DNA from 2 places in the Virgibacillus xinjiangensis genome. Region 1 is predicted to be linked to the other one. Evidence: riboswitches for the same ligand, from Rfam matches in the RefSeq annotation. Region 1 holds a riboswitch; the other holds the start of a gene.
What was found. Region 1 has a riboswitch for ZMP and ZTP ahead of ACFOGI_RS09605 (phosphoglycerate dehydrogenase). Riboswitches for the same ligand answer to the same signal wherever they lie in the genome.
Positions count from the first base shown of each region.

Region 2: linked by a shared signal. The riboswitch ahead of serC (3-phosphoserine/phosphohydroxythreonine transaminase) and the one ahead of ACFOGI_RS09605 (phosphoglycerate dehydrogenase) in region 1 are both predicted to bind ZMP and ZTP.

Region 1 is NZ_JBHRSA010000041.1:47,845-62,811, reverse strand. Features, by position in the region: gene ACFOGI_RS09670 (3D domain-containing protein) at 1-8, shown strand, start outside; gene ACFOGI_RS09665 (SRPBCC family protein) at 92-556, opposite strand; gene ACFOGI_RS09660 (DUF1648 domain-containing protein) at 710-1,249, shown strand; gene ACFOGI_RS09655 (TIGR04104 family putative zinc finger protein) at 1,340-1,639, shown strand; gene ACFOGI_RS09650 (hypothetical protein) at 1,708-1,959, shown strand; gene ACFOGI_RS09645 (YitT family protein) at 2,121-2,708, shown strand; gene ACFOGI_RS09640 (hypothetical protein) at 2,881-3,153, shown strand; gene ACFOGI_RS09635 (twin-arginine translocase TatA/TatE family subunit) at 3,194-3,412, opposite strand; gene ACFOGI_RS09630 (alkaline phosphatase PhoX) at 3,611-5,047, shown strand; partial or broken gene ACFOGI_RS09625 (LysM peptidoglycan-binding domain-containing protein) at 5,230-6,641, shown strand; gene ACFOGI_RS09620 (MFS transporter) at 6,856-8,064, shown strand; gene ACFOGI_RS09615 (DNA-binding protein) at 8,539-8,829, shown strand; gene ACFOGI_RS09610 (glycoside hydrolase family 13 protein) at 8,905-10,575, shown strand; ZMP/ZTP riboswitch at 10,657-10,737, shown strand; gene ACFOGI_RS09605 (phosphoglycerate dehydrogenase) at 10,866-12,065, shown strand; gene ACFOGI_RS09600 (cupin domain-containing protein) at 12,332-13,159, shown strand; gene ACFOGI_RS09595 (Na/Pi cotransporter family protein) at 13,248-14,909, opposite strand.
Region 2 is NZ_JBHRSA010000046.1:125,598-140,564, forward strand. Features, by position in the region: gene ACFOGI_RS12625 (alpha-hydroxy-acid oxidizing protein) at 1-941, shown strand, start outside; gene ACFOGI_RS12630 (fructose bisphosphate aldolase) at 1,087-1,977, opposite strand; gene ACFOGI_RS12635 (ammonium transporter) at 2,344-3,612, shown strand; gene ACFOGI_RS12640 (DUF294 nucleotidyltransferase-like domain-containing protein) at 3,641-4,609, shown strand; gene ACFOGI_RS12645 (exonuclease domain-containing protein) at 4,618-5,328, shown strand; gene ACFOGI_RS12650 (SMP-30/gluconolactonase/LRE family protein) at 5,441-6,397, opposite strand; gene ubiB (2-polyprenylphenol 6-hydroxylase) at 6,679-8,334, shown strand; gene ACFOGI_RS12660 (DUF421 domain-containing protein) at 8,367-9,089, opposite strand; ZMP/ZTP riboswitch at 9,222-9,303, shown strand; gene serC (3-phosphoserine/phosphohydroxythreonine transaminase) at 9,366-10,448, shown strand; gene ACFOGI_RS12670 (hypothetical protein) at 10,603-10,887, shown strand; gene folE (GTP cyclohydrolase I FolE) at 11,310-11,954, shown strand; gene ACFOGI_RS12680 (SDR family oxidoreductase) at 11,988-12,749, shown strand; gene ACFOGI_RS12685 (hypothetical protein) at 12,842-13,942, opposite strand; gene ACFOGI_RS12690 (glutathione ABC transporter substrate-binding protein) at 14,105-14,967, opposite strand, start outside.

The sequences.
Region 1 (14,967 bases):
TGGATTAACCGATACGAAAAGAAAGCATCTTCCTCTCGGGAGATGCTTTCTTTGTTTTGGAGTTTACACCTTCACAATCAAGGATCTATGACTATAAGGCCGCTTTGTTGTTTTCCAATTCTGCCACCGTCTTCACACGGACCATGAAGTCATCAACCACCTTATCTGTAGCAAACAACAGGAATACTTTTGCAAACCATTTCAAGGGGCGGTTCGTCACTGTGTAAATAAGTGTCGTGCTGCCATCCCTGATCTTTTCCAATTCGTAACAGGCAGTTACCTCAAACATGCCAGCCAATGTAAAACCAATCTTCAGTTTCTTGGCGTCGGTCCTGTCGACGTATTCGAGTGTTTCCACCTCATATTCTTCCACCCGTTTTCCTTCCTTATATTTCTGTAGATACACGCTTCCCGTTCTTTCATCTGTAATGCTAATTGGTTGATGATCGATAACTTGGGGCATGATCTTCTGCATATCCTCCAACTCACCATCAAATAAATTCCATACCTTTTCCATAGGAGCGGAAATATCAATTCGCTTTGTCCATTTCTTCATAGAAAGTCCTCTTTTCTTCATATTTATAGTACGATTAGTACGATGCATATATATTGATTAGACATGAAGAAAAGAATCCCTGCTCACAGGGATGATTTTTTGAGAAACACCTCATGGTTATTTAGAAAATCATGGTGGATGGAGGTGAGATGGATGTGGAGGCAGATCAATAAATATTACTCTCCTATGGTGGATATGTTGACCATAGGAGTTGCGGCAATTTCTATTCTTTATACAGTCAACTATTATGGCAGGCTTCCCGAAAAGATTCCAAGCCATTTCAATTTTTCAGGAGAGCCGGATGCATGGGGTGGCAAGCAAACACTTGTTGTTTTGCCGGCAATTCATGTTCTTACTGTTATTACATTCTTTTTTATTAATTATTTCACTGTCATTAAACAAGAAGATCCTCGGGAATCCCTGCGTTTTGTGAACATCCCTTTTATTCAGAAGAAAGGATTGAAAAAATCCGAGGCGGAAATGGTCCGTAAACATAGCACAAGAATGATAGCTCTTCTTAATTTAATGGTAAGTCTGATTTTCGCTTATATTCAACATGGTGTGATACAGACTGCATTGGGACAGCAGGAGGGGTTGGGTATGATTGTTCAGCTGTTGACCGCATTCCTGCTCTTTGTGCCGTTTGTATTCTTATGGATGATATACAAGGGGTTGAGAGAAAACCGACCTTAATAGCTTTACTTCTATCCGAGATGGGACAGTGAGTAGTATGGTGCGTTGTGGTAATGGAAGGGAATTTCAGATAGAAATGAGGGAGCCTATATGCCGGTTTGTAAAACATGTGACAACAAATGGTCGTGGAAAGAGACATATATTGCATCATTTACGTTATCTGTTGGAATGACTTGCCCCTATTGTGGAGAAAAACAGTATTTGACGGCAAAATCTAGGATAAAGAGCAGCAGCATTAGCTTCGTCTCACCTATCATCGTCCTGATGTCTACATTTTTTGATGTTTCCATTGCTTTGTGGTTATTGATCCTCATTTCCTACATGTTCCTTATAATAATTATTATTCCATTTTTCTACGAATTGACGGACGAAGAGGAACCGCTTTGGTAGACGATTGCTCGCCAGTAAGACAGTTTAAATGTTATCTTATAGAAAAGGCATTTGGAAGGAGGGGCAGGATGGCAGAATCCACACAAGGAAGCGAAAAAGGCGATCTGCTGCTTCAAGCAGCCCGTACACAAAGCTCCATTTTACGATTGTTGGAAACGACCATGATGGAGACCTATCAATATGAAAAAAGTTTACCGAAGGATGAGCAAAATGAAGAGCTTATCCATCTGGCGGAACGGGCAAGGACGATCATTGCGAAAAAGCCGAAATTAAAGGAAATTCATCGAAAGCTCGAAGAAGAACACTCCATAAAGTTATAAAATGCATGCCTTCCGATGAGGAAGGCATTTTGTTTGGTAAGAGTGTGCTTATGAGCCAGATTATCTCCCATGTGATGCTTTAGGTTCCAGATTTCCAGCAACAATTCCAGCGGGATACATATAAATGGAACATGTCCCAAAAATCGGAGATGAAGTGGGCGATGTTTCTTCTAAAAAAAGCAGGCAGTATAATGTTCGGGAGTGTCCTTCTGTCAATCGGAGTTAATTTTTTCCTGACTCCTTTCAGGCTCCTTGATGGAGGGCTGATAGGAGTAGGTTTAATTATAAGGTATCTTACAGGAATGCAGACAGGCCTGGTTATTATCGGGTTGAGTATTCCGATTTTTGTGCTGGCTTGGATATATTACCGGGAATATTTTTATAACAGCCTGCACGGTATGCTGTTCTCTTCCTTTGCTATTGATCTACTTTCCCCATTTCATCAGCAAGTTTTGCATACCTTCCATATCCCGCCGCTGTTGAGCTCGGTTTTGGGAGGGTTATTTATCGGGCTTGGCGTTGGAGTAATGCTACGTTGGAAGACCAGTACCGGAGGAACCGATCTACTGGCCCAGTTTATGGCGAAAGCCTTTCAAATGAATGTTGGTGTTCTTATATTTATCATGGATGTCTTGATCATCAGTGCGGGAGGTCTGCTGATTTCTCCTCATACTTTCCTCCTCTCTTTCATCACCATCTTGTTTGTAGGGGTTTTTACGAGTATCTGTACATGGGATGTAAAGTATTGAGCTTGGAGCAGCAGGGGCAAGAGGAAGGACCTAACACAGAATTTTTTATACCATGTATAAGACTGCCTGCTTTCGAGTAAGCCTGCAAGCTTTTCATAGAGACAGATGATACATAATAAGGCTGACTTGGGAAAAAATATTGCATAGCTTTCATGAAAGAGAGGGATTGTATATGTCCGAACATTTACATCAGCAATTACAAAAAGCCAGTCATCAGATTGATGAGGCTCAGGAAGCCATCCGTCTGGCACAAGGACAGGACGAAGAATTACTGGAGAAGGCGCATGACCAGCTGCAGCATGCGGAATGGGAACTTCAGCAGGCACAGCATGAAGCTGGGAAGGAAGCTACAGAGAATCCGCAGTTTCAGCAAGCATATCAGCAACTGCATGATACTCGCCAACAGGTGCAGGAGGCGAAACAAAACAACCATGATGTTCTCTAAATGAAAAAAGGGATGCAATTTGCATCCCTTTTCTTGTGCTCTATGATTTGCTCATTTCCTTTGGAGTATCCGCAGATTCCGTGCTATCTTTTTTCTTCTCTTCTTCTGGGTCACTTGCCAAATCGCGGGCGGAATTTTTGAATTCGCGCAGAGTCTCTCCGGTGGCCTTGCCGATTTCCGGAAGCTTTTTAGGACCGAAAATAACCAATGCGATGACTAGGATTAAAATCAGGCCTGGTATTCCAATTGATGAAAGCATCTAAAAATCCCTTCTTTATAAAAGTTTTGTAACTTCATTCTTCCCTATATTTCTTATTTTAACACGTTTCTATTTCGGGACAACCAAATCGCAAGGGATTAACGTTTATTTTACAACGATTCAATTTTCCTTTAATAACCAATTGTTACGCTAGTAATAGGAATCAGGGAAACATAAATGAACAGAGGAGGATTTTCAATGAGTGGGAAACCGAATATGGACAGGCGTCGATTTTTGAGGGTCGGGGGCATGAGTACAGCAGCAATCGCCTTAGGGGCAAGCGGGTTCTTATCCTTGAGTGAAAAAGCAGCTCTTGCAGCATCTCCCCAGGCGAAAGGGTCACTGAGCGGCTTCGGGCCTCTGGCAAAAGACCCTGGTGGTGTGTTCGACCTTCCAAGAGGATTCCAATACCGAATTATCTCGGAAGAGGGAAGCAAAATGGCAGATGGCCGGCCTGTCCCTCAAAAGTTTGATGGTATGGCAGCATTCCAGGGGAAACACAATTCTACCATTCTCGTACGCAACCACGAGCTGACAGGCAATACGAAGTATCCGGTGATCGGTGAAAATCCGTATAGTAAAGATTATACAGGCGGAACGACCGCTCTCGTGGTAGGAGCCAACCGGAAAGTAGAGGAAGAATATGTGACCTCTGCCGGCACCATCCGTAACTGTGCAGGTGGCGGGACACCGTGGGGCACCTGGTTGACCTGTGAAGAAACCCTGCACAGGGGACATGGATATGTCTTTGAAGTAGACCCATTGGATCCGGAGAACAACTTGTCAAAAACACCGATACGTGAAATGGGGGCATTTTCCCACGAAGCAGTGGATGTAGATCCTGCAACTGGCATTGTTTATCTTACAGAGGATGCAGGACCAAGCTTTTTTTATCGATTTCTTCCAAACGACCGCAGTCAGAAAATCGGCTCACTACATAAAGGAGGAAAGCTGCAGGCAGCAGCCATAGAGGAGTTAAGCGCCAATCATGCAAGTGATTTCTATTCCGGGCAGAAGTTTGGTATCGTATGGAAAGATGTGGATCCGGAGAAACCCACGGATGATGCAGAAGATAAAGGGTGCATCCAATTCTCCCGGTTGGAGGGCTGTCATATGGTAGGGGGAGTTTTCTGGTTCTCTGATACTTCCGGAGGGCAAGAGGGGTTAGGTACAGTTTACCGTTACATCCCGGCTACGAACACCTTGGAATTGTTCTATGAATCTACCAAATCGAATGACCTGGAAGCTCCGGATAATATAACAGTTACACCATGGGGAGACCTATGGATTGCGGAAGATGGTGGCGGGGTAGACAGGATTATCGGCCTTACGCCTGAAGGAGAAGCCTATACATTTGCTGAAAACAGACTGAATCATTCAGAACTGGCTGGACCTACATTCTCTCCAGATGGGAAGACATTCTTCGTGAACATCCAGGATCCAGGATTGACATTGGCAATCTGGGGACCATTTGCCAAGAGAAATGCAAGAGGCCAGCGTCGCATGGGACATGCTGCTCCCCCGAAAGGCTATGCACCTGAGATTTCAGATAAACTTGCTGCCTTTGCAGAGGTACAGGGAATGACTGACCTTGAAGTTGCCGCATTCCATCGTCATGGGATGCCCGTTCTATAAGATGAAAAAAGTGACTGCCCATCTTCGGATGGGCAGTTTTTTGTATGAAAGGATCATTAAGCAATTCATCTGTTGTATGGACAGTGTCCTTCTTTCGATGCCTATAGGGGAAATCAGCATAATATCGTCCATGCCTTCTGAATAGCTTGGTATATAGGGACATATTGTGAGGTGGTGGATGTATGCAAATTCATGTGGTACAGCGTGGAGATACATATGGGAGATAGCCCTCCGTTATGGGGCGGATATCAATCAGGTTGTTTTAGCGAATCAACTTAATCTTCCGGACATACTGGTGGTTGGGCAAGCATTGGTAATACCGGAGCCTGGCCGGGAGTATGTCGTGCAACAGGGTGACACACTTTGGGGAATCGCCCAACGTTTTGGAATGCCTCTAGAACAATTGGGGCAGCTCAATCAGATTTCGGACCCGTCGTTGATTTTTGTTGGTGACATGTTGGTCCTTCCTTATTTTCCACATACTGTCCAACCAGGAGAAACTTTATGGGCATTAGCTCAAACCTATAACGTACCTGTCCAGCAAATCATGCAAGTAAACCAAATTGCTGATCCATCCTTTCTTTCCATAGGCCAAGTGCTCTATATACCGAGGGGAGCAAAGCCTGTAAAAGATATTAATGCGTATACAACAGATATGAGTGAGACAGGAAGGCAGGAGGTGCTTGCACTTGGCAGGCATTTCACCTATTTAACACCATTCACTTATTCCTTCCGGGAAGATGGCTCTCTTACAGAATTGCAAGATACTCCGCTGCTGGAGGCGGCTAGGGCAAATAATGTAGCGCCATTGCTTGTATTGACCAATTTTTCGGGTGGTTCGTTCAGCTCGGACATAGCAGCTGCTGTACTGAGAAATACCGAGCGTCAGAATTCACTCATCGACCATATCCTTGAGGAGATGCAGGAAAAAGGATATACAGGAGTAAATTTCGATTTAGAGTACGTTTATCCGGAAGACAGGGAAAACTACAATAGTTTTCTCAGACGTGTAGTGGAGAGGCTGCGACCGCTGGGGTATTCTGTATCCTCCGCCCTGGCACCGAAGGACAGTGCAGACCAAGCAGGACTACTATATGAAGCACATGATTATGCCGCACAAGGGGAAATCCTTGATTTTGTCGTATTAATGACATATGAATGGGGGTGGGCCGGCGGCAGGCCATTGGCAATCGCACCTATTCATGAAGTAAGGGAAGTCCTGGATTATGCGGTGACCGTCATCCCGCGTGAAAAAATATTGATGGGAATACCCCTGTATGGTCGTGACTGGAATATACCATGGATAGAAGGGACACGTGCCCGCACCGTCAGCCCCAAGGAAGCTGTGGAGCTCGCTGCAAGATATGGAGCATCCATTCAGTATGACCAAGTTTCCCAATCTCCCTATTTTCGCTATGTTGATGAAAATGATCAAGAGCATGAAGTTTGGTTTGAAGATGCACGAAGCATGGCAGCGAAATACGATACCATTGAAGAATACGGCTTGAGAGGAGGAAGCTACTGGGTATTGGGGAGCCCATTCCCACAGAATTGGCCAGTCCTTCAAAGCTACTTTACCATACGTAAGTTATAAGGGGAGTTTGTTTTTTTGAATCAACCACCAATCAGCTAATTATCAAATGTGTGCCTATTTTCACCAATAGAATTGGGGGAAATAGGTTTTTTGGTTAACGACCACATCCTAAACTGTGGCTCCTTTGCCTATCTGGAAGAGATTAGTAGGCATAGACAATAAATAGTGAAAGCCGTATACTCTAGTTAGTTATCTGTCAATCAACGGGGGAGCAGTGAGTCATTTGCAAAAAGAAAAGTTGTGGACAAGAGATTTCGTTGCCATTTCGATGGTCAATTTTGTCACCATGCTGTCGATGTATCTATTGTTGGTAACTATGGCTTCTTATGCTGCTGATACATATGACGCTGCCACAAGTATGGCTGGATTGGTGTCCAGCATTTTCATCCTCGGGGTCTTGCTCGGGAGATTATATGGCGGGAAGGAAATCGGAAAAATAGGCAGTAAGAAAATGTTGGTTATTGGAATTTTGTTTTTTGTTACCATGACGTTGTTTTATTTACTGTCTATATCTATCTATGTCCTGCTCTTGATCCGCTTCCTGCATGGCATTGGGGTAGGTTTGGCAACCACTGCTACTGGAACCATAGCCGCGCAGGTGGTACCGGACTCCAGGAAAGGGGAAGGTATCAGTTATTTCAGCTTAAGTATCGTGTTATCAACGGCGATCGGTCCGTTAATTGGTGTCGTCCTCATTGGTTATTTTGGATATTTGAGTATATTTATATTTTCGTTAGTCGTAGGGATTATCAGTCTATTATTTGCCCTTCCGGTACGGGAACCCATAGTAGAGTATAAAGAAGCGAACAATGGGAAGAAGGGCCTGTCCTTATCCGACTTTATCGAACCACGAGCATTGCCTGTTTCCATTGTCATGTTAATCTTGGCAGTTGCGTATTCTGCAACACTATCCTTTATAACTACCTATGCGGCGGAAATCAATTTGGTAGAAGCTGGAAGTATGTACTTCTTCGTGTATGGGGTGGCAATCTTAGTATCACGGCCTTTTACAGGAAAGTTGATGGATGTAAAAGGCGGTAACACGGTTGTTTATCCTGCCTTGATTATATTTGCACTGGGAATGTATCTGCTCAGCCAAGCGGATACAAGTGTTGTCTTCTTGCTGGCAGCAACATTAATCGGTTTGGGTTATGGTAATCTACAGTCGGTCATCCAAGCGTTGGCGATCAAATTGACACCACCGCATCGAGCGGGACTGGCGAATTCCACCTATTTTATTTTATTGGATATAGGGATAGGTATAGGACCTTTCTTCTTAGGTTTCCTTGTACCAGAAGTCGGTTATAGAGGCCTGTACTTATCAATGGTTGGCTTGATAGCAGCAGGCATCTTTGTCTACTTCCTTCTGTATGGCAGAAAGGAAAGTAAGTTCACCTCCCTGGAAACCAGAGCAGATTCTTGAAGCGGAATCTAGACGATGAGTTGTATCAGAAAATCCTATGCACCTTTACCGAGATAGCGCATATAATGGCTATTGTGTGAGAAATCGAAAGGAAGGAAGAAGAGCCATGGAACAAATCGACAAACAAATAGATTTTGGAGGGTATAAAATAATATCCGTAGATATGTCCGACCCATCAGAGGGTCTATATGCAGTGTGCACACCGGTCAAAAATAAGTAATTAAACCTCACCGGAGGCCATCTTCTTGTAGGATTACATAGGGGGATGGCCTTTTGATTTTGTTATAGGTATCTGTAAACCACCTCTGTTTCCCCAATGAGCAAGCTAACTTTGGTAATGACGGAAATCTGGTAATGACGGAAATCGAAAAACTTTGAAACTATTCCCACCGGAAATCGTAGCATCTACTGACCACAATCTTTCGAATAAAACATATGGTTCTGATCAACAATCAAAGGAAGGGGAGGATTGAAATGGATTATTTTTGGCTAGCTGTAGGGATTGCCGCTTTAGGATATTTCATAGGGGATGGGTTAAAGAACTTTAAGAACCCACCATTAAAAAGCCATATGGATTTCTTCCATGAAGAAGATGACCATGAGCTGATCAAGGAAAAAGATGTTCATTATTTTCTAGGGATTTCTAAAGAGGATGCTAAAGCTTTGACCGAAGATCACCCGGACATCCCCCATATTGTCCTGAATGGGAAGGTCTATTATCCAAAGGGAAAACTGCGTAAATGGTTGGCTGATTTAGGAGAATAAGGGAAGTCAGTCATGAATGGTCGGTCTCTCAAGTCGACAGGGAATGATAAAAATAGGGAAAGCAGGTGGGAGAATATGGACAGGCGATGGTGGAAGGAAGCAGTTGTTTATCAGATCTATCCAAGAAGTTTTAAAGATTCGAACGGTGATGGAGTTGGGGATATCCAAGGTATCATATCCAAACTGGACTATTTGAAGGAACTTGGCATTGACGTCATTTGGGTTTGCCCTGTCTACAGTTCGCCGAATGATGATAATGGATATGACATCAGTGACTATAAGGGGATCATGGAAGAATTCGGCACCATGCAGGATTTTGATCAAATGCTTGAAGAAACCCATAACCGTGGTATGAAATTGATTATGGATCTCGTCATCAACCATACATCCGATGAACACCCGTGGTTCATTGAATCCCGTTCTTCCAAGCACAACCCCTATCGTGACTATTATATATGGCGTCCGGGAAAAAAAGGAAGGGAACCGAATAACTGGGAGTCCATCTTCCACGGCTCAGCATGGGAATATGATGAGCGGACCAAAGAATATTATATGCATGTTTTTTCTAAAAAACAGCCGGACTTGAACTGGGAGAATCCAGTCGTTCGCAAGGAACTGTACAGCATGGTCAATTGGTGGCTTGATAAGGGGATTGACGGATTCCGGGTTGATGCCATATCACATATAAAAAAACTTCCCGGATTGCCGGACCTTCCTAATCCGGAACAGAAAGAATATGTTCCGTCGATGGAGGGGCATAGAAACAGGGAGGGTATTCAGGTATACCTGAAAGAATTGAAAGAGGAGACATTTTCCAATTATGATATTATGACTGTCGGTGAAGCAAATGGTGTCACTGTAGAAGAAGCCGATGAATGGGTCGGCGAAAAAAATGGGAAGTTTGATATGATCTTTCAATTCGAACACTTGGATCTATGGGGAAAAAGCACGTCAGGTGGATTGGATATCCACGCATTGAAAGAGACGTTGACAAAGTGGCAGAAAGGTTTAGAAGGGAAAGGATGGAATGCTCTATTCCTTGAAAACCATGATCAGCCACGCTCTGTATCCACTTGGGGCGATGACGGGCCTATCTGGGAGAAGTCTGCCAAATGTCTGGCAACGATGTATTTCTTAATGCAAGGGACACCATTTATCTATCAGGGTCAAGAAATAGGCATGACCAATGTACGGTTCGATTCAATAGATGACTATAAGGATGTTGCCACTCATAATCTCTATCGCGCAGAGAAAAAAGCAGGGAAGAGCCACCAAGAGATTATGGAGATCATTTGGAAAAACGGACGTGATAATTCCCGCACACCGATGCAGTGGTCAAACAGGAAGCAGGCTGGTTTTACGGATGGTGTTCCATGGATCAGAGTCAATCCAAATTATCAATTCATTAATGTACAGCAGGCAATGAACCAAGAGGATTCTATATATCAGTATTATAAAGAATTGATACTGCTAAGGAAACGGGAAGAAGTTCTTGTCTACGGAAAGTATGAGTTGATTTTGGAAGAGGATGATCAGGTCTATGCCTATACACGCAGGCTGGGTGGGGAAGTAATGATCGTGATCACCAACCTTTTTAACGAAGAAACCGTGTGTGAACTGCCTAAGGGGTTACATGGTAAAAGGGCGAAAAATTGTCTAAGCAACTATGTGATCCGTGAAGAGGATAAATTAGGTACCATCAACTTGAAACCCTTTGAAGCAAGGGTTTATAAAATGAAGCAGTGAGCGGGAGAAGAAGTTTTATCGATTTTCATCATTCAGCTATTGAATGCTGGTGGGAATATTGTTACTATAAAAGAAATGAAAAGGGCTATATGTAACTGGCGAAACACGGATCACCGTGAGGGAGCATATAGTGACGATCAGCCGTTCGCCTGGGCAGAGGTAAGGGAAATTTTTCCCTTGCCTCTTTTTGCTTTTTTAGGAGGGATAGCCACGAATTGAAACCTAGAAATTGAGGATGAACGTCAGTAACACTTGTCATTTTACATTGTGTATAAGGAGGAAAAATGAAAATGGTGACCACCACATTGGATCAAGTAAAAACAATAAAAACACTCAACAACATCGCTGAACGGGGATTGAATGTCTTTGATAAGGAGCAGTATGTCGTCACGGATGATCATGAAAACCCCGACGCCATTGTTGCCCGCAGTTATTCGATGCACCACATGGATTTCCCTGATAATTTAAAGGCGATTGCTCGGGCAGGGGCCGGAGTCAACAACATCCCTGTCGACAGATGCACTGATCAAGGAATTGCTGTTTTCAATACACCAGGCGCCAATGCAAACGCGGTAAAAGAGCTGGTTCTGACTTCCTTGATTGCCTCATCCCGTAATCTTTTCGACGGTCTAAGCTGGGTGAAAGGATTGGATGGAAGAGAAGAATCGATTTCCAAACAGGTCGAAGCAGGCAAAAAGCAATTTGTCGGTAAAGAAGTGAAAGGGAAGACCTTAGGCGTGATCGGCTTGGGGGCTATAGGGGCGCTTGTTGCCAATGATGCCCTGGCCCTGGACATGAATGTCATCGGTTTTGATCCATTCATCTCTGTCAATACTGCCTGGAATCTCTCCAGGAACGTCCATCGCGCCATGACCATAGAGGAACTGTTTGCCAACTCGGATTATATCACCGTTCATGTTCCATTGACTGATGATACAACAGGAATGTTCAATGAGGAAGCATTTGCCTATATGAAACCGGATGTACATATCCTGAATTTCTCTCGTGATGGTTTAGTTAATGAAGAGGATATGGCATTAGCACTTCAAAACGGAAAAGTGGGAAAATATATTACCGATTTCCCGAACGAGAATGTATTGAACATGGAAAATGCCGTGCCGATTCCGCATCTTGGCGCGTCTACGCGGGAGTCAGAAGAGAATTGTGCTGTAATGGCTACCAAGCAGGTGAAGGAATTCTTGGAAACAGGGAATATCAAAAACTCGATCAACTTCCCGAATGCATCCTTGCCCTACACCGGTAAAAAACGTGTAACTGCATTCCACCACAATGTTCCGAACATGGTCAGCCAGATCATCTCTATTCTTTCCAGCCATCATCTGAACATTGCAGATATGGTGAACAGAAGCCGGAGAGATGTTGCATATACCATGATTGACATTGATGACGAGGTTAGCGAATATATGCTGCCTGAGCTGGAAAAAGAAATCAGTAGAATCGAGGGAATTGTATCAGTCCGTCTTATATAGTCCGGTATTTTGGATAATGATCCTGCAGCCAGGTGTATTTCTTGAAAATACGCCAGGCTGTATTCATGCGGTTAAAAGGGTTAAAAGGATATGCATATAACGTCCTACTAATCAACTGGGTGCACATAGGCATACGTACATTCTATGAACTTCACGCATAGGCTGATTCTGTAGAAACCATGAAGGGAATGAGCAATGTGTATTACGATCACCGCATGTACCCATACCCCCAGCTAGTAAACAATCCGTCATATCACCAGGGCGCTATGGTTGGAAGCAATCATCAAACAGTAGAGGCTATTCTGGAAGTGATTAAAGGAGAAGCGGAAGCGATTGATCTATACAATCGGCTTGCAAATAGTGCTTCTGAGGAACAAAAACGCGAGGAAATCTTTGGAGCTATGCAACATAGAACAGCTCGCCTTCACCATCTTAACGACTTATATATTTCCATGACAGGAAGAGTGCCTGTATACCAGTTGGATAGGGTGCCTTTCAACTCGTTTGATGAAGGGGTGCAAAAAGCTTATCACACGGTACTGAAAAATGGGGAGGCAAATCGGAAAGCTTATCTAATGACACAGTCTTCACCAATAAGCGAGGTGTTTTTGAGAGCATACCATGAGGAGACAGGGCATGCAGAACGTTTCAGTTCATTATCATCAAATCACCCAGATAATATGGAATACAAGGATTATGGGGGCCAGCCATTCGTTATAAATATTGAAGAAGCCGCTGAGAATAATAACACGTTTCGCACCGCAATATGGACGGGGGAGCATTTGCAGGTTACTGTAATGAGCATTGACGTGGGTGATGATATTGGGTTAGAAGTCCACCCGACGGTAGATCAATTCCTGCGTATTGAGGAGGGGCAAGGATTAGTGCAAATGGGAGATACAGAGGAACAACTGGACTTCCAACGGCAAGTATCCGAGGATTATGCCATTATGGTGCCGGCCGGCAAATGGCATAACTTAACCAATACAGGTCGAAAGCCACTAAAACTTTATACAATTTACGCGCCGCCGGAGCATCCTTTCGGTACGGTACACATGACAAAGGAAGATGCAATGGCAGCTGAAGAAGGTTGAACTTCCCAGTATAGGAAATATATAAATCGTCAGAGATATAAAAAACATGCGAAGAAACCTCCAGTTTCTTCGCATGTTTTTAAATTGTTTATTCACCCAGTACATCTTGGGCAATATTAACAGCATGGTCCCCGATACGCTCCAAGTTGCTTAGCATATCGACAAATACAATACCTGCCGTACCGCTGCATTGTCCTTCGTTTACACGGATAATGTGTTTTCTGCGGTATTCTTTCTCCATTTTATCAATTTCTTCCTCTTTTTTCATGACATCCAATGCCGTTTCCCTATCCATACCTTCTAAAGCTTTCACAGCCTGTTTCACTGTTAGGATGGTCAAGTCAAACATATTATTCAACTCTGTCAACGCCTGTTCTGTCAAGTGCACTTTATGGGACTTCTTATAATCGACAAGCTCAATAAGATTCTCAAAGTGATCGCCGACCCTCTCGATATCCCTGACAGAATTCATCAAAGCTGTATGCTTGCTGCTGTCAGATTCTGAGAGTGATTCCGTAGAAATGTTGACCAGATAATCCGTAATCTCTTTGTCCAGATTATTTAATGCCCCCTCAATCTGCATGGCCATCTCAGAATGCTTTGCCTGGTTTGTCGTCAGATAAAGGTTCGTTTCTTCAAGCCCATTGGCCGCATAATCACCCATTCGTACAACCTCTTGTTTAGCTTGATCAAGAGCTAGTGTTGAGGATTGCTGGATAAAGATGGGATCCAAGTGCTTCGGTTTATATTCGACCATGACATCTTCGCCTGGAACCAGCTTAGTCATCAACCATGCCAAAGCTCCAATGAATGGGAATTGCACGATGGTATTGGCTAGGTTAAAGCTTCCGTGTGCAAAAGCAATGGTCATTTCCGGATTCAAGTCGAATGTAGTCTGTAGATAGGCGACAAATTGAGTATAAACGCCCAGCAGCAGAAGAACCACGATGGTACCGACCAGGTTGAAAGTCACGTGTGTAAAAGCAGCTCTTTTAGCCGCAACAGAAGCACCGATGGAGGCAAGTACCGCCGTGATGGTTGTACCGATATTATCTCCAAATAACACTGGCAACGCAGCATCCAAGGAAATTGCTCCTTGGGCAAACAGTCCTTGTAGAACCCCGATGGTGGCTGAGGAGCTCTGTACAATGACAGTGAATACCGTTCCGATGACTACACCGAGAATAGGATTGGAACTCATGCTCACGGTCAGATCCTGGAAAGCTTGAAGTTCCCGCAGTGGGGACATGCCGCTGCTCATGAATTCGAGTCCTAAGAATAACGCACCAAAACCAAAAACCGTCTGGCCAATATGGTTTATTTTCGGATTTTTAAAGAAAAAGAGCAGGAAAGAACCTAAAGCTGCTATAGGAAGTGCGTACTCTCCAATATCAATACCAATGATGAAAGCAGTGACGGTGGTTCCTATGTTGGCTCCCATAATGACTCCGATAGCCTGTCTGAAACTCATGAAACCTGCATTTACCAATCCGATCGTCAATACAGTTGTTCCTGTACTAGATTGGATCAGTATGGTCACGACAATCCCTGCCAGTACTCCCATGAATGGATTGCTTGTAAATTTATCGAGGAGATCTCTCAGACGATCGCCGGCTGTTTTTTGCAGCCCGTCACCCATGTATTTTATACCTAGAAGGAAGATACCTAATCCTCCAATGAATTCGAAAATTAATGTCTGTACATCCAGTTCCAAAATTTTTACCTGCCTTTCCATGTCGAAGTATGCCATTTGAATGACATTCTTATTGTTAATGACAGGCAGTTATTTGTAAATAGGATGAACAGAA
Region 2 (14,967 bases), on a different contig from region 1:
GACTATTGAATGATGTATCTAACTTGGATACAAGCATAACCATGTTGGGCCGTATATACCCTAATCCATTCTTACTCGCACCAATTGGTGTGTTAAAGTTGGCAGATGAACAGGGTGATCTGGCTGTTGCTCGGGCAGCGGCTAATTCTAACGTTCCGTTCATACAAAGTACTGTTTCAAGCTATTCCATTGAGAATATAGCTCAGGCTGCAAGTGGCAGTTCTAAATGGTTTCAATTGTATTGGGCCAAAGACGAGGAAATTTCCTTTAACATGGTGAAACGAGCGGAAGACGCAGGATATGAAGCAATCGTATTAACAATAGATACCATTACATTAGGTTATAGAGAGAAAGACTTGTACCATCGCTTTTCACCATTAGCACAAGGTTATGGCCAAGGAAACTTTGAATCGGATCCTGTATTTCTTTCAAAGTTAGAAGAGATTCATTCACGCACGATTGTGGAGAGTATTGTAGATAATATAAACTATCCAGCTCTAGATTGGGAGCATGTGAAAGAGTTGAAAAGGAGAACGTCTTTGCCAATCCTTTTAAAAGGAATTCTGCACCCAGAAGATGCACTTCGAGCTATTAGGTATGGGGTTGATGGAATAATTGTTTCAAACCATGGTGGGAGACAATTAGACGGTGTCATTTCCAGCATCGATGCACTTCCTGAAATTGTGAAAGTTGTAGATGGTCAGATTCCCATATTATTTGATAGTGGGGTCCGTAGAGGTATTGATGCGTTAAAGGTTCTGGCCTTTGGTGCTGATGCTGTTTTGCTAGGCCGCCCCTACGTCTATAGCTTGGCTGCAGGTGGAGAAAAAGGAGTAGAACGGTTTTTAGCTAATTTCCTTCAGGATTTTCAAACTTCCATGATGTTATCAGGTGTAAAGAATATAGAAGAACTGCGTCAAATGAAAATTGTAAATATGTAAAACAAGTATCCATAGATTTGCCCCTGCCCTTCCTAGAAGCGGCGGCAGGGGCTTTTTCTAGTTAATGAAACTAAGGGTAGGCAGGATAAAAGCCTGTCCCCACTCTTGCAACAATAAGGAGGGGAACAGGCTTTTTCAAAGTACTTTATTTTTTATTCACGGAAGCATCATAAATTGTATCGACTGCCTGCTGCAGCTTCTTGTTGAACTCTTCATCGGATTGATCGGCATTCAAATCATCAGCAAGGGCACGGGAGAAGCTGGCGATCAGACCATGGTTCTCTTTCAATTTCTCATTGGCCTCATCACGCGAGTAGCCACCAGATAAAGCTACAACTCGGACGACACGAGGGTGGTCAATCAACTCTTTATATAAGTCAGCCTTCGTTGGGATGGTCAGTTTCAGCATGACGTTATCCTCTTCGGAAAGCTTATTCAAGTGCTGCAGGATTTCCTCTTTCAGCATTTCCTCGGATTCTTCCTTATTTTCACTATGAATGTCCACTTCAGGTTCAATGATTGGAACCAAATCGGCCGAAAGGATGGTTTTCGCGATATCAAACTGCTGGTCCACGACAGTTTTAATCCCTTCCTGATTAGGTTCATGAATGACCGAACGCATTTTGGTACCGAAGATATTCCGCTCATTGGCACGACGCAATGTTTCATCCAAGTCATTGATCGGTTTCATAACTTGGACACCGTTTTCCTGCCCAGCAAGTCCCTTATCGACCTTTAAAAATGGCACAATGCCTTTGTCAGCCAGGTAATCTGCTGTGTACTGGCCTTCGATTTCACGGTCCATCGTCTGTTCGAAGAGAATGGCGCCGAGTATGTGGTCGGAACTGAAGGCTGGCGACGTAATGATTCGTGTTCTCATCTCATGGACTAGGTCGAACATTTCCTTTTCACCGCTATAGGAATCTTCTGGGATTCCGTAGGCGGCTAGCGCCTTCGGAGTACTTCCACCGCTTTGGTCGAGTGCAGCGATAAATCCTTTTCCGTTTTTAATGGTTTCAAAATGATTGGTGTTCATGTTTTTCACTCCTTCGTTGGTATTAGGATGTCCCTATTATATCCTTCCCGATCACAGGTTCTTCGTAACAAGAGCCTGTACGTGTTGTAAGGAGCCTTGCACGGAAAGATAATGCTTCTACTGCAACTTTCCATGACATGCCCTATTCCCCTATCTATTCTATCTACAGATGACCAACATTTCAATCTTTTCAGATTTTTATATCCTCATACTCCAATATAAATTAGCGATAAAGATGTGAAGAGTAGAAAGTTAAAAAACCCTGTCAGATTTTCTAACAAGATAGTTGGTGGAAGATTTAGAACGTAGTAAATTGTTAATTAACAAATGATGTTAGGAAAACTAACGTGATAGGGAGTTGTTGAAATGGAGTCAGTCCTAATGGATAACTTATGGGTAATCATTGGTACATTTTTGGTGTTTCTAATGCTGGGAGGGTTTATCCTACTGGAAGCAGGGTCCACAAGAATGAAGAATGCGGGGCACATTGCTGGCAAAACGATATTTACCGCAGGAATTGGATCACTGGTTTTCTGGGCAGTCGGCTGGGGGTTTATTTATGGAGAAGGCAATTGGTTTATTGGCTTATCGGATTTCTTTTATGGAGATGCCTCTTTCAGTGGGGAAGGATTAGCGCCGGCTGTAGACTTCATGTTTCAGATGATGTTCGCTTTGGTTGCTATGACGATTGCGTTTGGAGGCTTTGCAGAACGTGCGAAATTATCGGCATACGTTATTTTTGCTGTACTATTCTCCGTGCTCATCTATCCTGTTGTCGCACATTGGATCTGGGGCGGCGGCTGGTTAGCTGATCACGGAAAGCAGGACTTTGCCGGTTCGACCGTCGTCCATTTGACGGGTGCAATGGCTGCTCTCGCTGCCACCCTTGTATTGAAGCCTCGTATCGGCAAATATAATAAAGATGGTTCTTCCAATAATCTTGCAGGTCATAACCAGGTATTTACAGCTCTAGGTGTATTACTTCTATGGGTCGGTTGGTTTGGGTTCAATGGGGCGAGTACGTTTGAAGTAGCTGATGCTTTTTTTGGATTCGTTCTCCTGAATACGCAAGTAGCTGCAGGTGCTGGTGCAGTGGCGGCAATGTTTGTTTCATGGGCTTTAACTGGTAAAGCAGATGTTCCAACGACATTGAATGGAGCATTGGCGGGGTTAGTGGCCATTACAGCCCCGGCAGGGTTCGTGGAACCGTGGGCGGCAGTGATTATTGGGCTGATTGGTGGAGTGATTGTCGTCTTCAGTATGAGGTGGTTTGATCAAGCCAGAATTGATGACCCGATTTTTGCATTATCTGTTCATGGAACAGTCGGCATATGGGGTACACTCGCCAATGGATTGTTCGCCGTACCTGCCTTTTCCGCAGGGATCGGCTGGGGGCAGCCGGGTCTGTTCTACGGTGGTGGCTTCACTCAGTTAGGTGTGCAAACCATTGGGGTAATCACCAGTGGCCTGTATGCATTCGTTGTTGCGTTCATTTTGCTAAAAGTGATGGATAGAGTTATGGGGGGAATTCGTGTAACAGAGGAAGAAGAGATTGTGGGCCTTGATTTAAGCGAACATGGAGGGTACGGATACCCGGAAAATATCCCTCATCCGGATGATCGGAAAGGTGCATAATGGCAGGGTTGGACAGAGGAGGGCTGTCTTGGAAAACTACCGAGAGGTCAGGGACTGGCGACAAAAGCATATAGGGGAAGTGTCCACGTGCCATTTTAAACTTAATAAATTCCATGATGACTTAATAAAGTACACAGTATTACAAGCCATGGAAAAAGTGCAAAGGGAGCAGGGAAATCCCCCAGTTCCCTTTGCCTTCTTTTTAATGGGCAGTGCCGGCCGTATGGAGCAGTCCATCTGGAGTGATCAGGACCATGGCATTGTTTTTGACGGCAAAGTGGAACACGCGGGTTATTTCCAAAGGTTAGGAAGTGAAATAGCGGTCGGTCTGGAAGTAGCAGGTTATCAGCTATGTGACGGAGGTGTGATGGCATCGAATCCGTTGTGGTGCCAGTCTGTAATTGACTGGGAACAACAAATAACCGATTGGCTGAAAGAAGCGAGTTGGACATCATTGCGGCATTTTTCCACATTTATGGATGCCAGAGTATTAATAGGTGAACAGCAATTGGTGATGAAAATTAAAAAACAAGCATCAACCATCATCAACAGCTACCCTCGTCTGTCCCTGCGCCTCGCAGAAAATGTGGACTTCATTAAAAAAGGGATAGGCTTTTTCGGCCAGTTATTATCCGATTCATTTGGTAAACAATCCGGCAAGGTCCAATTGAAGCAAACAGCCATCTTTCCGTATGTCAACGCCTTACGCATACTGGCCGTTAAGCAAGGAGTGCCCCAGTCCTCTACCCTATCAAGGTTCAATGGAATCAAGGAGGAATATCCGGCCATTGGCAGCTATGAAGTCTATTTTGTTCGATTGCTTCAATTTAGACTCCGTTTCCAACAGGAGATTACAAGCTATGAGCAAGTTCATCTTATATCGGTTGATAGGTTGACGAAAGAGGATAGGAAAGAGCTGAAGACTTTGATGAAAAAAGGATATGAGCTTTTTTCGAATACGAAGGAAATCATAGAAGGTGAGTGTTCTGCAAGATGATGGATCGAATGAAGCAGTTCATCAGTCAAATGTCAGGACAATTTTATGCCAAAACCGATCGTTCCTTATCAGACCCTCATCAAATCGCCTATATCAGAAATTTACACCGGGAAATAAAACAGCAGGATGTGCTTAATATTCCGCTGGATGAATTAGAGGTGGTTGTATTTGATATCGAAACGACGGGTTTTCACCCTTTTAAAGGCGATCGTTTGTTATCGATAGGCGCGGTCAAAATGCAGGGAGATTTGATTTTAGAAGAAAACACTTTCTATTCAATGGTTCATTGTATAGGAGATCCTTCAGAACAAATTGAAAAGCTGACAGGTATTACGAAAGAACAGTTGATGGAGGCACCTCCTTTAGAGGAGGTTTTAAAAGATTTCTACCGATATGTAGGAAGCGATGCACTAGTCGCACATCATTCCAATCATGAAAAGCAATTCATGAAACATGCCAGTTGGACTGCCTTGAAGACAGTGTTTCAGCACCGCGTGCTTGATACTTCTTTTCTTACCAGTATCACTCACCCCGAATCAGGTTTGTTCACCCTTGACGATTACTGTGATTATTATGAGATATCCATTCAACAAAGACATCATGCACTCTATGACGCTCTTGCGGCAGCAAAGCTTTGGTCGGAAAGCATCCGGCAGGTCAGAGGAATGGGTTACGCTCATCTAAATGAAATATATGCGCAACTGGCCAAGTTGAAATAGGGAATGAATGTAAACCTGGAGTTTCGAAACACATTGAGTGGGTAAGAAATCCCCTGGCAACAGGGGATTTCTAACTGAATGCCAGTCAGATGGTGCATATGTTTTATAGCTATTATTCTTGCTTTCCGCCATTTACTACCTTCAGCCGCCAAACTTCATTCCTTGAAGACTCGGTAATATAAAGATAACCGTTATTGAATGTCAGGTTGGTGACAAAGGTTCCTGCCTTTTCTGGAAGCCTGATGGTTCCAATTTCAAAACCATCTTTATCCAATACAACAATCTCTCCAGCTTGGAAATGTGCAACATAGAGGTTTCCTTTTTCATCGACCGCTAATCCATCCGGTCCGATACCGCCTTCCAAATGGGCGAAGACAAATGGAACCTCTCTTTTATCTTTCGCTGTTACAGAAGGAACGGAAATTATCCGGTTAGTCGCAAATTCGGAGACATAAACCCGCTGGCCATCCGCTGATATAGCAATTCCGTTAGGGTATGCTATATGATCCAAAGCTAATGTCAACTCCCCATCTGGTGATAGATAGAAGACCCGGCCAGTTGGTTTGGTGGCATGGGAGCCGCCAGGTTCGGTAAAGTAAATTCCGTTTTTCTCATCAAATACCAGGTCATTCAATGGCTGTAAACGTTCGTTGTCAAATTCACTGACAATGACAGTGTTCTTTCCTGTAGCTGGATTGTATGCTTTCAATTCACCTGATCTATTGGTAGTGAAGAGCCGACCATCCTTATGGAATTTCGCCCCTACTGGTTCAACTGACGTTTCATATTCAGTTTCCACCCCACTCCCTGAAACTTTGAGTATTTCTTTAGTAGGTGGGCTGACCATCCATATATCTCCATTGTCATCAAAATTGATGCCTTCCATAAATCTTCCTTTCACTTCGTTTCCTGCAGCCATCTTCTCCCATTTCGAGCTCGGTGGCAATATCTCCTTCATATCATGTCTATCTCCTTTGGGCACCTTTTGAGTCTCCAGGATACTCGATGCCGACACAGCGGTCACCAATCCAAATGCCATAAGAAATGCCAACAGAATCCACTTCTTCATACAAACTCCTCCTTTTATTCAGCTACTAGTCCTATTCAAGCCAGTATGGGAAATACCTCTCGTAAACTTTATGGGAAAATGTGAAGGATTCCGTGCATTTTTATCTTTGACTTTTCACAGGCACCATACGAATAGTAATCAGAGGACTATTCGTATGGTTTTTGATATGGTGGAAGGGACACATGCTGTCGAGTTATTATGATGTTAATCGGGGTATAAATAGAGAGTAAGAGTTATTAAAGAGAGGAGGGCTGGCCATCTTTCAAAAAAGGATACGACATTTGCAGCGGTACAGGGAGATTGCCATTGCTTTTTCTCGTAATGGGTTCGGATTTCTTGTGAAGGAGCTTGGTCTGCATAAAATTGTTTCCTTGCCCAAGCGGTTGGTAACGAACACTCGGGAAGAAGTACATACATTAACACTGGGAGAAAGGCTTCGGAAGTTCCTGGAAGACATGGGGCCCTCTTTCATTAAGTTGGGGCAGATTGCCAGTACCAGACGTGATCTGATACCTGAGGATATCATCAAGGAATTGGAAAAACTCCAGGACCAGGTGCCGCCTTTTCCATATGAAGATGCGAAAGAAATTGTGGAACAAGAGCTGGGTGCATCGATTGATCACGTCTTTGTAGCATTCGATGAAATACCTCTTGCTGCCGCTTCTATTGGACAGGTGCACCGTGCAGTTCTCTACTCGGGAGAAGAGGTGGCAGTCAAAATCCAGCGGCCCAATATTCAACAAAATGTTCATACCGACTTGGAGATCCTCCAACACCTTGCAAGGATGGCAGAAAATCGGATGAAATGGGCGGAGAGATATCATGTGACAGAAATTGTCCAAGAATTTTCGGACTCCCTGCTGGCAGAGTTGGATTACACACTGGAGGGAAGGAATGCTCATAAAATTGTTCACCAGTTCAGAAAGGATCCAAAGGTTCGTATACCTGAGGTCTATTGGGAATACACCACGGAGAAGGTGCTGACCATGGAATATATGGAAGGAACGAAGCTGGATGAAGTGGAAGATCTCATTCTGGATGGATTTACTCCAAAACTATTAGCGGAACGGTTGGTCCATTCCGTGTTCCATCAAATATTGATGGAAGGCTTCTTCCATGCCGATCCACACCCTGGAAACGTCAAGGCACAAGGTAATAATACGATTGTATTTATTGATTTTGGCATGGTCGGCCGACTGACTCCGGAAATGAAAGATCAGTTCTCAGCGTTGATTGTAGCGATGATGAGACAAGACAATGATGCGATCATCAAGGTGATTTATCGGATGGGATTGGTACCTTCAGATATTGATATGCGGAGGTTGAAACGGGACGTGGACAAATTGAAGGAAAAGTACTATGACGTACCATTCAGCCAGGTAAGCATCGGTGAAGCGGTGAACGATTTATTTACCGTCGCATCCAAGCATCGGATTGAAATTCCGGCTGATCTGTCCTTGGTCGGAAAAACTCTCCTTACGTTGGAGGGAACCGTGGAAAGGCTGGATCCCGAAATTAGCATCGTTAAGATTGCTGAGCCCTTTGGACGCAAGTTGCTGAAGGAGCGGCTGCATCCCAAAAGGGTGGCAGGGGACATCTATCATCAGCTGGATGACTATAAAGACATCCTTGCCGGTTTCCCGGAACATATTGAAGAGCTGTACGCAATGATTAGAAAAAGAAAGATACCCGTAGAGATTTCCTTTTCGAATGTCGACAGTTTTATGAAACGGTTGATTCAAGTGAGTAACCGGCTGTCCTTCAGTATTGTGCTATTATCGTTCAGTATTATCATGGTAGGCCTGATCATCGGTTCGTCTATAGGTGGCCAATCGACTTACATTTGGAATTTGCCAGTGATTGAGATAGGTTTTGTGGTAGCCATTTTGATGTTCATTTGGCTCATTTATTCGATTATCAAGTCCGGGCGGTTCTGACAGAGACAGAGAGGAAAGGCGGCTTCCTCTGTTTAGTGTTCGATCGGCGGTGTGGCTGGCTGGTCCCCATTTCTCAAGGAAATATACAATTCATGATTCCGATTGAGAGATGCGAAGAAGACATGATCCAATTGGGTTATACCCTGATTGGATAGTTGCTGATCCAGCCAATCCTCCGTCAGATTGAATTCCTTTAAGGTATTTGTGTAGATTTTCCCTTCCATAATGACGGGAAGGGATAGAGAAGAAGCGTTTTTGGTCAGCCTCAGGTCTTCTATGGTAACTGTACTTTTTTTCGGTTTCTTCAGTACACTCAATGATCCATTTGCCTCAATGATCGCTGTTTCTACTTCGGAAACATCAAATACATCCTTTTCGCGAAGCATCTGCAGGATATTGTCAATCGAGTAATGAACTTTTTGCAGATTTTTGTTGAGCAGCTTCCCGTTCTGAACCACAATCGTCGGTTCAAATGTCAGGAGCTTTCCCACTTTTCTATTAGAAATTTTCCATTTAGCCACCACTTTTTGCAGAAGTCCGATGGCAATGATAGCAATAGCTGTTGGGATATGTTGGATATCAGGGTCGGCGATATCGGCCCCTACTACAGCCCCTATCGTAACTACGATTAAGAAATCAAATACAGGCAGTTCGCCAATTGCCCGCTTTCCCATAAACAGGGTAATGAATAGCAATAGAGGAAGAATGGTTAAGATTCTCCCGATCACTAGCACAATATCCTTTATGAATTCCAAACTTTTCCCTCCTCCAGCTGCAGGTTCATATTCATCCTTGCCTGTACCAAACCAATAAATACCTTCAAAAACGATGGCGGAAGACTTAAAGCCGGCGTTGAAAACTGGTTGAAATATGTTAAAATTGACACAAAGAGTATGTGTGACTGACGATGCAGCGGATAACCGCAGGGGAGCACATAACATAAAGCAGCCGATCGTCTGGGCAAAATAGGGTAAGGAAAATAATCCTTGCCTTTTTATATTCAATACTATATAGAATAGGATGTGGCTAAAATGAACCGTGTATTTAATTTCTCAGCCGGTCCCTCCATGCTACCGTTGCCCGTACTGGAGAAGGCCCAAAAAGAACTGCTAAATTATCAGGATTCCGGCATGTCGGTAATGGAGTTGAGTCATCGTTCCGGGTGGTTCAGCGACATTATTTCAGAAGCTGATCAATTGCTTCGGGAACTATTGCAAATCCCGGATAACTACAAGGTTCTGTTTCTTCAGGGAGGGGCATCCCAGCAATTTGCCATGGTACCAATGAATCTCATGGTTAACAGCGGCAAGGCTGACTTTGTCCATACCGGCTCGTGGTCCAAGAAGGCCATAAAAGAAGCGGAGAGGTTTGGAGAGGTCCGTGTCATTGCTTCCTCTGAAGACGAAAATTTCACCTACATACCCAAGGTGGACTCCAGCATGATTGATCCGGAAGCGGATTACGTACATATTACGACCAATAACACGATTGAAGGAACCGCCTTTTCTGAGATTCCGGACACAGGAGACGTGCCACTGGTTGCAGACATGTCGTCGAATATCCTTTCAGAGGAAATCGATGTATCCAAATTCGGAGTCATTTATGCTGGTGCACAGAAGAATATCGGGCCTGCTGGTCTGACGGTGGTCATCATACGAGAGGATCTGATCGGAAAAGCACCGGATTCCTGTCCTGCCATGCTGAATTATAAAACCTTCAGTGATTCCGATTCGCTGTATAATACACCGCCTACGTTCAGTATCTATATGGCAAAGCTAGTGTTTGAATGGCTGAAAGGATTGGGAGGTCTTCCAGAAATGGAGCGGATCAATCGGGAGAAGGCACAGCTTCTATATGACTATTTGGAGACGTCCGAGTTATTTGATTCTCCGGTGAAAAAGGATAGCAGGTCCATGATGAACATTCCGTTCATCATACCGGATAAGGAATTGGATGGAGTCTTCATAGATGAAGCCAAACAGGCAGGATTTGAAACATTGAAAGGACATCGCTCTGTAGGAGGAATGCGGGCAAGCATCTACAATGCAATGCCACTACAGGGTGTCAAGCAACTTGTAGCGTTCATGGAAGAGTTTGAAGGGAAAAATAAGTAGAAAGAACGGCAGTTGATCGAAATGATCTCTGCCGTTTTTGTATTTATCAGGAAAAACCAATAACATTTCAAGGAGAATTCCTTATAATAAAATGAATACTCTTATGGGGTTCTGTTTGATAAGGCTAATTACTTTTATAAGAAGGAGGGGTAATGTGGGAAAACGGAAAAACAGCAAATTTGAGAGCCTATTAGAAGATAAGGGTCTAGAATTTGTTTCGGCAGCTCTCCTTCTTAGCGGCCAACTCTCTGTGCGAAGTGTCCTGGTAAATCGAGATGGTGATGTTGAAATAAGGGTTGTTGGTGAATTGGGAAAGTCCAGTGACCATCAGGAGACCGATTTATATGATTTTTTGAAGAACAATGGGAATAAGGGCATCGACCAACTAATCGAGTCGTTAAAACAGCAAGTTGTGGATGCAAACAAAGGGAGGGACTAATGTGAGCGGAGAGGGATTCAGCGGAAGGAATATTGCTTTTTTCATTATGTTTTCGATCTTGGTTCTGCTAGGCATATTTGGAAGGGTCCTGAGGCCAAGCGGGCAACAGGTAGATCTGGACACCGGCTTTTTGCTGTCATAAGCAGGGCGAGCCGACATGGTATATGATAACCAGGCGTTCCTATCTCATACTATGAAAGGAAATTGTATCCCAGATTCCTCTGTTCCCTATGGACCAGAGGTTTTCATTTCTACAATGGTAAAGTCCAAAGGCTTTCCAACTTTTCCAATTTGTTTTATTGACCAAACGGAAAAGAATACATTATTCTATATATATGCAAAGAATAAGGGAAAGCGTAATCGTCATGCCTGGAGAAGGACAGGCTGGATTACGCTATTTATATAAAGCGAGGTAAAAGCATATGTCTTTAACTAATTCTCTCACGTCCCAGAAATACCGCAAACTGTCCAACGAGGAGATAGAAGATACGGAGAACAAGCTCGATCAAGAAGAGGCGGTAAAGGCCGGCTTGAGAAATCTGATCGAACTATGCGGGGATGACCCGGATCGGGAAGGATTGGAGGAAACCCCGGACAGAGTGCTGAAAGCCTTCCTTGAGTACACGGAAGGATACAGGGAAGACCCCAAATCCCATCTGGAAAAGGTGTTCGATGTCGACCATCAGGAACTGGTGATGGTGCAGGACATCGAAATTCATTCCATGTGTGAACATCATTTCGCCCCCTTCTTCGGAGTGGCCCATGTAGGGTACATCCCTAATGGTAAAATAACCGGCCTTTCCAAGATTGCCCGGATGGTGGATGGATATGCAAAAAGGTTCCAGGTGCAGGAAAGGCTGACCAACCAGATTGCAGACGCCATGGAAGAGGTGCTTGACCCTCAGGGCGTCATGGTTGTAATAGAAGCAAAACATATGTGCATGTGTGGAAGAGGAGTCAGGAAATCTGGTGCTTCTACAACGACAAAGGCAGTAAGAGGACTATTCAGGGATGCAGCCGACCATCGTATGGAATTCTTGTCTCTGCTTGACCGGCCATCCAGATAAGCCCAAGTAAAACATGGAAAGCGGGTGGATCATTTGAGGCATGCAATAATTACCGCCGGATATAAAGGGCTGGGAAAAAAGGTGACAGAACAGTTCCTCCAAGCAGGCTGTTCTGTCACCGTCAATTATCGGAGTGACAAAGCGAGAGTAGAAGAGTTAAAGAGAGAATGGGCCGATTTTGAAGAAAGGCTGCAGTTTGTCCAGGGAGACATAACAAGGAAAGAAGACATCCAAGATATGGTTGATCAGGCAGTAGAACGTTTTGGGCGGGTCGATTATCTTATAAATAATGCTGGTCCTTACATAGCAGATAAGAAGAAATTGGTCGACTATGATGACCGTGAATGGTATGAGTTGATTGATGGGAACCTTAGCTCTGTATTTCAATTTGTTAAACTCGTAGTCCCAATAATGAGAGAGCAGAGGTTCGGCAGAATCATTACCTATGGATTCCAGGACGCTGAACAGACACCAGGCTGGCTATTCCGTTCCGCTTACGGGGCTGCCAAAGTAGGGCTGGTCTCCTTGACCAAATCTATCGCCATTGAAGAGGCGGAGTACGGAATAACTGCCAATATGATTTGCCCAGGTGATATAGCAGGTGAAATGAAGGAGATGGATATCGCTGAGGTAAGGTATAGGGATGACGGCAAGACCCCCATTGGACGATCTGGAACCGGTCAGGATATTGCTAGACTGGTCAAGTTCTTATGCGAAGAAGATTCCGATATGATCACTGGGAGTGTAATATCTGCTTCCGGAGGGATTGATGTGGTGAACCGAAGAAGAAAATGAGCAGGATATGGCAACCCCTCTGCATGGCAGAGGGGTTTTTCCTGTTGGAGGCTGGCCGCTTTTAAGACATGCTTGTAGATCAGTCAGTACGGCTACACTGGTGGAATTGCTTTGTCTTCTTTTCCTAATGCCTTTGCCCGGCCATCCGCTCGAAGGAACATGTGATGTAGGCTTAACATAATCTCCAGAAGAACAAGGAACAATATCACCCAGACACCTGCTGTTGTTATTGCTTCCTTCAAGCGGCTGAAAACTGGCTGGGTCATGTCGATGAAAGAAGTGAAGGTATAGAACATGGCAAAGGTAAATATTCTGCTCCACTGGGTGACGTCATAGACAAAGATGCCTTGTTTCACTCCAAAGCTTCTTACCCTTTTGAGGAGCCTACGGATCTCTATCATTTCCACCAGCATGAAAATGGCTAAAGCCGCCATCCAAATGACATTCACTGCCTCATCCGGCCTTATATCTGCCTTCAGCCAAGCAATTCCGGTAATGGAAAGGGCTCCATGCAGGATGCAGTTGGTGTTGTTCCAGTCTCGTTCGAGGTTCCACCCGCAGATGAGATACCGCTGAATGATCAGCGTGGAGCAGATCAGATAGAAACATAGACCTATGCTCATCCATCCAGCGTTCAGAATATCTGGCACATTGGTAAAGACGGTGTTGACCAGAAGGATCATGGACTGAGTGCCTACTGTCGTCAGCAGCAGAATCCCATGGGCCTTCTTTCTGAACTCATGGATAGATACATTATGGAGCGTTTTTCCACAGATAATCATATATATCATCCATAAACCCATGTTCAGCCATGCTGTTATTTCAGAAAGTACACTCCATTGGGGAAACTGGTTGTATAGTAGAATGCCGCATATGGAAGTGCCGGCAACCCATGTGCCGAACCCGAATCTGTTCATTGGATTATCATAATGGCGTTTTTTAAAGTTTCCGTTGAAATAAGCTGCAGCAAAAGTGATGAGGAATGCAAGCCACAGGGCCATATCCAACAGGCTGAGATACTTGCCTGGAGAAGCAGGCAGTTGGGGATGGAAGTGCCTGGCAAGCACCCCCTGTGTAACGATTCCCAGAGACATAACGACTGCCATGGCACTCGTAGTAATATCTAATCGTTTGGTGAAGATGATTATTGTAATAATAGCGAAGAAAATTATTCCCATTACGAGAAACGTCATATGAACCACCTAGTTTGTAATTATAGCATAAGGGCTATACAGAAGCTGTGAATCTATGTCCAGGTTTCCTGGCAATCTATCGATGGAAAAAACAGCATACCAACAAGGTATGCTGTTTCCCCTAGCCCCTTCAAAGATTCCTATCCTTAGGAATCTCTTATGCTAGTTTTCAATATAGACATCTTTCAGCAGCAGAAGCTGTGTCGGAAGCTGGGAGAGACCTTTTACTTCATCACGGACACCAAGTAGATATTCCTGGTGCAGCAGGTATGCCATCGGTGCAAGCTCTACCAGCCTTTCTTGTGCACTGCTGTACAATTCTGCCCTTTCTTCCTGGTTGGGATTCTGGCGTGCTTCGTCAATATACCCGTCCAGCTCGTCATCTGCAACAAAGGTCCTGTTACCTGCTGTGCCAAGGTTGTCGGAGTGGAACAGTGGGTACATCGTATTGTCCGCATCACCTGTTACATTTGTCCAGCCGAATACCATCATTTCATGGTTTCCATTCGCTGTCTGCTCTAGCATTGCTCCCCATTCAAGGGTTTCCACTTCCAGTTCAATTCCGATTTCCGCCAACTGGGCCTGGACATTCGTCGCTGTATCGACACGTTGCCTATCATCGTTTGTCCAGATAGTGGAAGTAAAACCATCTTCATATCCCGCTTCAGCCAGCAGTTCTTTGGCTTTTTCCGGGTTATATTCCAAACCGTTCAATTCTTCATCATAGCCGAATACCCCTGGTGCCAGTGGTCCTTTGGCTGGAATTCCTACCCCATTGTAGATCCCTTCAATGATTTGCTCTTTATCGATGGCCATGGAGATAGCCTGCCTTACCTTGATATCATCGAAAGGTTCTTTATCTGCATTGAACCCGATATAGGCTAAGGAAGTGCTTTCTTGTCGGCTTACAGAGATCCCATCTGCATTCTCCATCTGTTCTACATCAGAAGGACTGAGTGGATTGGAGATATGGGATGCGCCTGTCTCCAGCTCGGAGTTCCGTGTGAGGTCTTCTGGAACCACTT